2 regions of the Bradyrhizobium sp. HKCCYLRH2047 genome follow, and region 1 is predicted to be linked to the other one. Evidence: predicted binding sites of a transcription regulator. Region 1 holds the regulator's gene; the other holds the start of a gene.

Region 1 (4,298 bases):
CGAGTACGGCCGCAACGACCGCCTGACCTCGGTGATCCGCTTCATCAACGACATCCTGCTGTCGGCGCCCTCGATCATCATCGGCCTGTTCATCTATGGCGCTGTCGTGGTGCCGATGGGCGGCTTCTCGGCGCTCGCAGGCTCGCTGGCGCTGGCGGTCATTGTCATCCCCGTGGTGCTGCGCACCACCGAGGACATGCTGCTGCTGGTGCCCAACCCGCTGCGTGAGGCGGCCTCGGCGCTCGGCCTGCCGCGATCGCTGGTGATCCGGCGCATCGCCTATCGCGCGGCGCGCTCGGGCCTGATCACCGGCGTGCTGCTGGCCACCGCCCGCGTCGCCGGCGAGACCGCGCCCTTGCTGTTCACTGCGCTGTCGAACCAGTTCTGGAGCCTCAGCCTCTCCAAGACGATGGCCAACCTGCCCGTCACCATCAACAACTTCGTCCAGAGCCCCTATGCCTATTGGAAGCAGCTGGCCTGGAGCGGAGCCCTTCTGATCACTCTGGCCGTGCTCGCCCTGAATGTCAGTGCACGCATTCTCGGCGCCGAGAGGAACGCAAAATGACCGACCTGTCCGTATCCGTCAGCCAGCCCAATCCCGCCGCGCTGAACGGCAAGGTTTTGCCGGAAGCCCCCGCCAAGGTGACCGCGCGCAACCTGAACTTCTATTACGGCGATCACCACGCGCTGAAGAACATCAACCTGTCGCTGGGGACCAACCGCGTCACCGCGTTCATCGGCCCGTCCGGCTGCGGCAAGTCGACCCTGCTGCGCATCTTCAACCGGATGTACGATCTCTACCCGGGCCAGCGCGCCGTTGGCCAGCTCATGCTGGACAACACCAACATCCTCGATCCCAAGCTCGACCTCAACCTGCTGCGTGCCCGTGTCGGCATGGTGTTCCAGAAGCCGACGCCGTTCCCGATGACGATCTACGAGAACATCGCCTTCGGCATCCGGCTGTATGAGAAGATCTCCAAGTCGGAGATGGACGACCGGGTCGAGAAGGCACTGCGCGGCGGCGCGTTGTGGAACGAGGTCAAGGACAAGCTCAACGCTTCGGGCCTGTCGCTGTCAGGCGGCCAGCAGCAGCGGCTGTGCATTGCGCGCACCGTGGCGGTCCGGCCGGAGGTGATCCTGTTCGACGAGCCGTGCTCGGCGCTCGATCCGATCTCGACCGCCAAGGTCGAGGAGCTGATCCAGGAGCTCGCCGAAAACTATACGATCGCCATCGTGACGCATAACATGCAGCAGGCGGCGCGCGTCTCCGACAAGACCGCCTTCATGTATCTCGGCGAGCTGATCGAGTTCGACGACACCAGCAAGATCTTCACCTCGCCGAGCGATCGGCGGACCCAGGATTACATCACCGGCCGGTTCGGCTGACGCCGACGACATTGACTTCAGGAGATCATCATGGCCAGTGAACATACCGCCAAGGCGTTCGACAGCGATCTGCAGGATCTCACCCGGCTGGTGTCGGAAATGGGCGGCCTCGCCGAGCGTCTGATCGTCGATTCCGTCGATGCGCTGGTGCGGCGCGACATCGCACTCGGCCAGAAGGTGGTCGCCACCGACGCCGAGGTCGACAAGCTGCAGCGCATCATCGAGGAGCGCGCCGTTCTTACCATCGCCCGGCGACAGCCGATGGCGGTCGACCTGCGCGAGATCGTCGGTGCGATGCGGGTCGCCACCGATCTGGAGCGCATCGGCGATCTCGCCAAGAACATCGGCAAGCGCGTCGCGGCGCTGGAGAGCGACTTCCATCCGCTCAAGCTGATCCGCGGGCTCGAGCACATGACCGACCTGGTGCAGTCGCAGGTCAAGACGGTGCTGGACGCCTATGCCGCGCACGATTTGCCGGCGGCGATGACGGTGTGGAAGGGCGACGAGGAGGTCGACGCCATCTGCACCTCGCTGTTCCGCGAACTCCTGACCTACATGATGGAGGATCCGCGCAACATCTCGTTCTGCATCCATCTGATGTTCTGCGCCAAGAACATCGAGCGCATCGGCGATCACGCGACCAACATCGCGGAGACCGTCTTCTATATGATCGAAGGCCAGCAGATCATGGACAAGCGCCCGAAGGGCGACATGACGAGCTTCGCATCGACGATCCCCGGCAACTGAGAGAGACGGTTCTGACATGGGCGCCCGAATTCTGGTGGTGGAGGACGAGGAGGCGCTGACGACGCTCCTGCGCTACAACCTCGAGGCCGAAGGCTACGAGGTCGAGACGGTGGCGCGCGGAGACGAGGCCGACACACGGCTGAAGGAGCGCGTTCCCGATCTCGTCGTGCTCGACTGGATGCTGCCGGGCCTGTCCGGCATCGAGCTGTGCCGCCGCCTGCGGGCGCGGTCCGAGACCCGGCAATTGCCGATCATCATGCTCACCGCGCGCGGCGAGGAGAGCGAGCGCGTGCGCGGCCTCGCGACCGGCGCCGACGACTACATCGTCAAGCCGTTCTCGGTGCCGGAGCTGCTGGCGCGCGTGAAGGGCCTGCTGCGGCGGGCGAGCCCGGAGCGGCTGGCGACCGTGCTGTCCTATGGCGACATCGAGCTCGACCGCGAGAAGCGCCGCGTGGCGCGCTCGGGACGGCCGATCGATCTCGGCCCGACCGAATACCGCCTGCTCGAGTTTTTCCTGGAGCATCCCGGCCGCGTGTTCAGCCGTGAGCAGCTGCTCGACAGCGTCTGGGGCCGCGACATCTATATCGACGAGCGCACGGTCGACGTCCATATCGGCCGCCTGCGCAAGCTGCTCAATCCGGGCCGCGAGCAGGACCCGATCCGCACCGTGCGCGGCGCCGGCTATGCGCTCGATGATCGCTTCGCCAAGAGCGAGCAGGTGTAAGGGGCGATCGGGCGTGAGGATGAAGCAGGTGTGAGGCGCGAGGGGGCCCGATTGAGGAGATCGCGGTCCGCTTTCGGCCACGCCGCCGCCGTCTTGATCGTGTCTGCTTCGTGGCCCGTCACGATGTTTCGGTCCCAGCGGACGCCCTTGATCAAGATCATCATCATATCTCTAGCCGTGCTGCTCGGCAGCGCGGCGGGCGCCGCGGCCGCCGAGCTCGAAGACGCGGTCGCCGCGGCGGGAAACGGACAGCACGCCGCGGCGATGCGCCGCCTGCTGCCGCTGGCCGCCAAGGGCGATGCGCGGGCGCAGTTCGACGTCGGCTTCATGGAGGCCTTCGGCTGGGGCCAACCGCGCAACCCCGCCGAGGCGCTGGCGTGGTATCGCAAGGCCGCCGATCAGGGCCTCGCCGTCGCCCAGCATTATCTCGGCATCGCCTATGTCAACGGCGAAGGTGTCGCGAGCAATTATGGCGAAGCCGGCCGCTGGTTCAGCCGCGCGGCAGCGCAGGGCTTCGCCCAGTCGCAATACATGCTGGGCCTGATGCTGCTCGACGGTCGCGGCGTGAAGCAGGACGTCGTGCAGGGCTACGCCTGGCTGGTGATGGCGGGTCGCAGCGGCGTGCGATCGGCCGGCCGCGACGTGCAGAGGGTCAAGCTGACCGAGCCGCAGCGCGTCCAGGCCCAGAGCGCCATTGCGGCCTGGCGGCCGAAGCCGGAATCGGCGGAGGCGGGCGTCGCCGCTCCGCGTCCGGAGCAACTGCTCGGGCTCGACCGCCACATCGGCGAGGTCGTCGATCCCACCTCGTGGCCGGCGTCGTCGATCGGCGTCGTCACCGTCGCGCAATACTCGACCGGCGGCTGGTGCACCGGCACTCTGGTCGCGCCGCGCGTCGTGCTCACCGCCGCGCATTGCGTGTTCAACGGCGTCGCGCAGGTCAGCCCCGGCAATGTCCGCTTCCTGGCCGGCATGAACAGGGGCACGCCGGCGGCATCGTCGGTCGCCGACAAGCTGATCGTGGCGCCGGACTTCGTCCCGACCCGGCACGACAGATGGTCGCTCGACCGCTCGCCCGCCGATTGGGCGCTGATCGTGCTGAAGGATGCGCTGCCGTCGAAGCCGGTCGCGGTCAAGGCGCTGACGCGCGAGGAACTGCAGGCTGCGACATCAGCCGGAACCATCTCCGAGATCGGCTACGGCCAGGAGCGCCGCTATTCGCCGACCGGCCAGCGCAATTGCAGCGCCGGCATGACCAGCGATGCCCGGCTGCTGACGGTGCATTGCCTCGCCAATTTCGGCTATTCGGGCTCGCCGATCCTGGCCGAGGTCGGCGGGCAGCCGACCGTTGTCGGCATCTTCTCGGCGTTCCACGAGGAGACCCGGCTGATGTTCGCCGCGCCCGCAAGCCAGTTCGAGGCCGTCGTGCGGCGCGAGATTGCGG
Region 2 (4,298 bases), on a different contig from region 1:
GGCCGCACCATCCACACTGCGTATCTGTTCGAGGTCAAGAAGCCCTCGGAGTCCAAGGGCCCGTGGGATCTCTACAAGCTGGTCGGCTCGGTACCGGGCGACCAGGCCTTCACACCGCTCGACAAGAGCGCGTGCGCCTTGTTGAAGAAGTGAACCGCTGCCGTCCCGGCGGCTGATCCCGCCGGAACCGCTGTCTTTAGGAAACGCCGAGAGAAAACAGAAACAAGACGATGCAGGCCCTCTACGCACAGCTCCTGGTCGGACTGATCAACGGCTCGTTCTACGCGCTGCTCAGTCTCGGGCTTGCCGTCATCTTCGGCATGCTCAACATCATCAACTTCGCCCATGGCGCGCTCTACATGATGGGCGCGTTCTGCGCCTATTTTCTGCTCAACCTCGGCGGCATCAATTATTGGTGGGCGCTGCTGCTGGCGCCGATCATCGTCGGCGCCTTCGGCATGATCCTCGAGCGCACCATGCTGCAATGGATTGCCGGGCTCGACCATCTCTACGGACTGCTGCTGACGTTCGGACTGGCGCTGATCATCCAGGGCGTGTTCCAGAACTTCTTCGGCTCGTCCGGCCTGCCTTACGCGATCCCGGATCAGCTCCGTGGCGGCATGAACCTCGGCTTCATGTATCTGCCGGTCTATCGCGGCTGGGTCGTCATCTTCTCCCTGGTCGTCTGCCTGGCGACCTGGTTCCTGATCGAGCGCACCCGGCTCGGCGCCTACCTGCGCGCAGCCACCGAGAACCCGACCTTGGTGCGGGCCTTCGGCATCAACGTCCCGCGCATGATCACGCTGACCTACGGCCTCGGCGTCGGGCTTGCGGCGCTGGCCGGCGTGCTGTCGGCGCCGATCAACCAGGTGCGGCCGCTGATGGGCGAGCACATCATCATCGTGGTGTTCGCGGTGGTTGTGATCGGCGGCATGGGTTCGATCATGGGCTCGATCATCACCGGCTTCCTGCTCGGCGTGATCGAGGGACTGACAAAGTATTTCTACCCCGAGGCTTCCAACACCGTGGTCTTCGTTCTGATGGTCCTGGTGCTGCTGGTGAAGCCGACGGGTCTGACCGGACGGGCGGCCTGACATGACATCCATCACCGACGCGACCCTGCCGATCACCCCGCGCGCGATGCGCGACGAGATGATCGTGTTCGTCATCATGGCAGCGCTGCTGGCGATCGTGCCGTGGACCGGGCTGTACCCGTTCTTCGTCATGCAGGCGCTGTGCTTCGCGCTGCTCGCCTGCGCCTTCAACCTCCTGATCGGCTATGGCGGCCTGTTGTCGTTCGGCCACGCGATGTTCCTGGGAACGGCCGGCTATTGCAGCGCCCACGCGTTGAAAGTGTGGGGGCTGCCGCCCGAGCTCGGCATCCTCACGGGCGTTGCCGGATCGTTCGTCCTGTCGGTGATCACCGGCTACATCTCGATCCGCCGGCAGGGCATCTATTTCGCGATGATCACCCTGGCGCTGTCGCAGCTCTTGTACTTCATCTATCTGCAGGCGCCGTTCACCCATGGCGAGGACGGTATCCAGGGCATTCCGCAGGGGCGGATGTTCGGCATCCTCGACCTGTCCAAGCCGACGGTGCTGTATTACGTCGTGCTGGCCGGCTTCCTCGCCGGCTTCCTGCTGATCTTCCGCACCATCAACTCGCCGTTCGGCGAGGTGCTGAAGTCGATCCGCGAGAACGAGCAGCGGGCGATCTCGCTGGGCTATAAGACCGACCAGTACAAGCTGCTCGCCTTCATCCTGTCGGGGACGCTGGCTGGCCTCGCCGGTGCGCTGAAGGTATTCGTCGCCCAGAATGCCTCGCTGACCGACGTCGAGGTCGGGATGTCCGGCCAGATCGTGCTCATGACCCTGGTCGGCGGGCTCGGCACCGTGTTCGGCCCCGTCGTCGGCGCCTTCGTGATCGTCGGCATGCAGCAATATCTGTCCGGCTTCGGCCAGTGGGTGACGGTGATCCAGGGCGGCATCTTCGTCGCCTGCGTGCTCACCTTCCGCCGCGGCGTGGTCGGAGAAATCGCCCATCTGTTCAAGCGATCCCTCTAAGCTATTGATCTGTAAAGAGATCGTCGAAGGGCAGAAAGCGGTGGATGAACCGGCCACCGCTTCTGCTGGTGCGCGATCCGGAGTATGACAGTTCTGTGACGGGCCGGCCCTGGCCCGTTTCGGAATGGATGGATCTCGTCCCATGCTGCACTGGTTTCGCGCCGTTCTCCCGCGGGAGGAGCGGTTTTTCGATTTGTTCGCCCGCCACAACAAGGTGGTGATCCAAGGCGCGCATGCGCTGCAGGACATGCTTAAGGGCGGCGACGACATCCTCAGGCACTGCCAGCGCGTCAGCCAGCTCGAGAACGAGGCCGACAACATCACGCGGGAGGTGCTGACCGCGGTCCGCCGCACCTTCATCACCCCGTTCGACCGCGGCGACATCAAGAACCTGATCACCTCGATGGACGACGCCATCGACCAGATGCAGCAGACCGCCAAGGCCGTGGTGCTGTTCGAGGTCAAGGAGTTCGAGCCGACCATGCGCGAGATGGGCACCTTGCTGGTCGATTGCGCCAATCTGATCGGGAAGGCGCTGCCGCTGCTGCAGGCGATCGGCCAGAACGTGCCGATGATCACCGCGATCACCGAGGAGATGACCAAGCTCGAGGGCCGGGTCGACGACCTCCACGACATCGGGCTGAAGGAGCTATTCCTCAAGCACCGCAACGCCAACACGATGGACTTCATCGTCGGCGCCGAGATCTACGACCATCTGGAGAAGGTCGCCGACCGCTTCGACGACGTCGCCAACGAGATCAATTCGATCATGATCGAACAGGTCTAGGGTAGGGCCGCGCCGTGGACGCTCAACTCGGCCTTCCGATTCTGGTTGGCCTCATCGCCGTCGCACTCGCCTTCGATTTCCTGAACGGCCTGCACGACGCCGCCAACTCGATCGCGACCATCGTCTCGACCCGCGTGCTCCGGCCGCAATATGCGGTGTTCTGGGCCGCGTTCTTCAATTTCGTGGCGTTCAGCGTGTTCGGACTGCATGTCGCGCAGACCATCGGCACCGGGATCATCGATCCCGCGATCGTCGACGCCCACGTGATCTTCGCGGCCCTGGTCGGCGCGATCGTCTGGAACCTGGTCACCTGGGCGGCCGGCATTCCGTCGTCGAGCTCGCACGCGCTGATCGGCGGCCTGGTCGGGGCAGGGGTCGCCAAGGCCGGCATCTCGGCCACCGTGTGGAGCGGCCTGTCCAAGACCGTGCTCGCGATCGTGCTGTCGCCGCTGGTCGGGCTGGTGCTGGCGATGATCCTGGTTGCGATCGTGTCCTGGGCCTCGGTGCGCTCGACGCCGTTTGCCGTGGACCGGGCCTTCCGCATCCTGCAATTCGCTTCGGCCTCGCTGTATTCGCTCGGCCACGGCGGCAACGACGCGCAGAAGACGATGGGCATCATCGCGGTGCTGCTGTACTCGCAGGGCCATCTCGGCGAGCAGTTCACGGTGCCGTTCTGGGTGGTGCTGTCGTGCCAGGCCGCGATGGCGCTGGGCACGCTGATGGGCGGCTGGCGCATCGTCCGGACCATGGGCCTGCGCATCACCAAGCTGAATCCGATGCAGGGCTTCTGCGCCGAGACCGGCGGCGCCATCACGCTGTTCCTGGCGACGTTCCTCGGCGTGCCCGTCTCGACCACCCACACCATCACCGGTGCCATCGTCGGCGTCGGCGCCGCCCGCCGCGCCTCGGCGGTGCGCTGGAACGTCGCCGGATCGATCGTCTATGCCTGGATCTTCACGATTCCGGCCTCGGCCATCGTAGCGGCACTGAGCTTCTGGCTGGTGTCGGTGCTCAGGCACTAAAGACGGCGAGACCGTCCTGAGACGTTGGGGCCTCATGGTTCGAGACGCGCCGCAAGCGCGGCGCTCCTCACCATGAGGGTTTGGGGCTGGATCTGGTCCGCAAAACGGACTCCGCTACAGATTCAGACCTCGTCCTGAGGAGCGCGCCGCTTGGCGCGCGTCTTGAAGGACGGCCGTGGGCGGGATGCGGGGTCCGGGCGGGCCACGGTCAGGCCGGTTAACTCCCCGGTTGGAGTTGCGGTGCAAAACGCCTATATGGAGGGCGCGCGGCGGCCGTGATCCCGCGCCTTTTCATCACATAGCGCTCTCTCTGGCCTCAAAACGACGTCCGCCGCCTCATGTCCGATTCCGCCGTCACCACTGAACAGCCGTCCCGCTCCGCGCTCTCCGATGAGGTCGCGCGCCGGCGCACCTTCGCCATCATC

What was found. The regulator PhoB, encoded in region 1, activates phosphate uptake and scavenging genes when phosphate is short. The targets are predictions, from matches to a motif close to TGTCATNNANCTGTCAT.
Region 2: the regulator PhoB is predicted to act here: its motif matches at 2,149-2,165, upstream of ACQR1D_RS15380 (DUF47 domain-containing protein).

The regions. Positions count from the first base shown of each region.
Region 1 is NZ_JBNPUM010000008.1:216,738-221,035, forward strand. It holds gene pstA (phosphate ABC transporter permease PstA) at 1-565, shown strand, start outside; gene pstB (phosphate ABC transporter ATP-binding protein PstB) at 562-1,386, shown strand; gene phoU (phosphate signaling complex protein PhoU) at 1,417-2,133, shown strand; gene phoB (phosphate regulon transcriptional regulator PhoB) at 2,150-2,857, shown strand; gene ACQR1D_RS20420 (trypsin-like serine protease) at 3,005-4,298, shown strand, end outside.
Region 2 is NZ_JBNPUM010000005.1:457,610-461,907, reverse strand. It holds gene ACQR1D_RS15395 (ABC transporter substrate-binding protein) at 1-153, shown strand, start outside; gene ACQR1D_RS15390 (branched-chain amino acid ABC transporter permease) at 231-1,094, shown strand; gene ACQR1D_RS15385 (branched-chain amino acid ABC transporter permease) at 1,096-2,064, shown strand; gene ACQR1D_RS15380 (DUF47 domain-containing protein) at 2,207-2,851, shown strand; gene ACQR1D_RS15375 (inorganic phosphate transporter) at 2,866-3,873, shown strand; gene ACQR1D_RS15370 (peptide chain release factor 3) at 4,212-4,298, shown strand, end outside.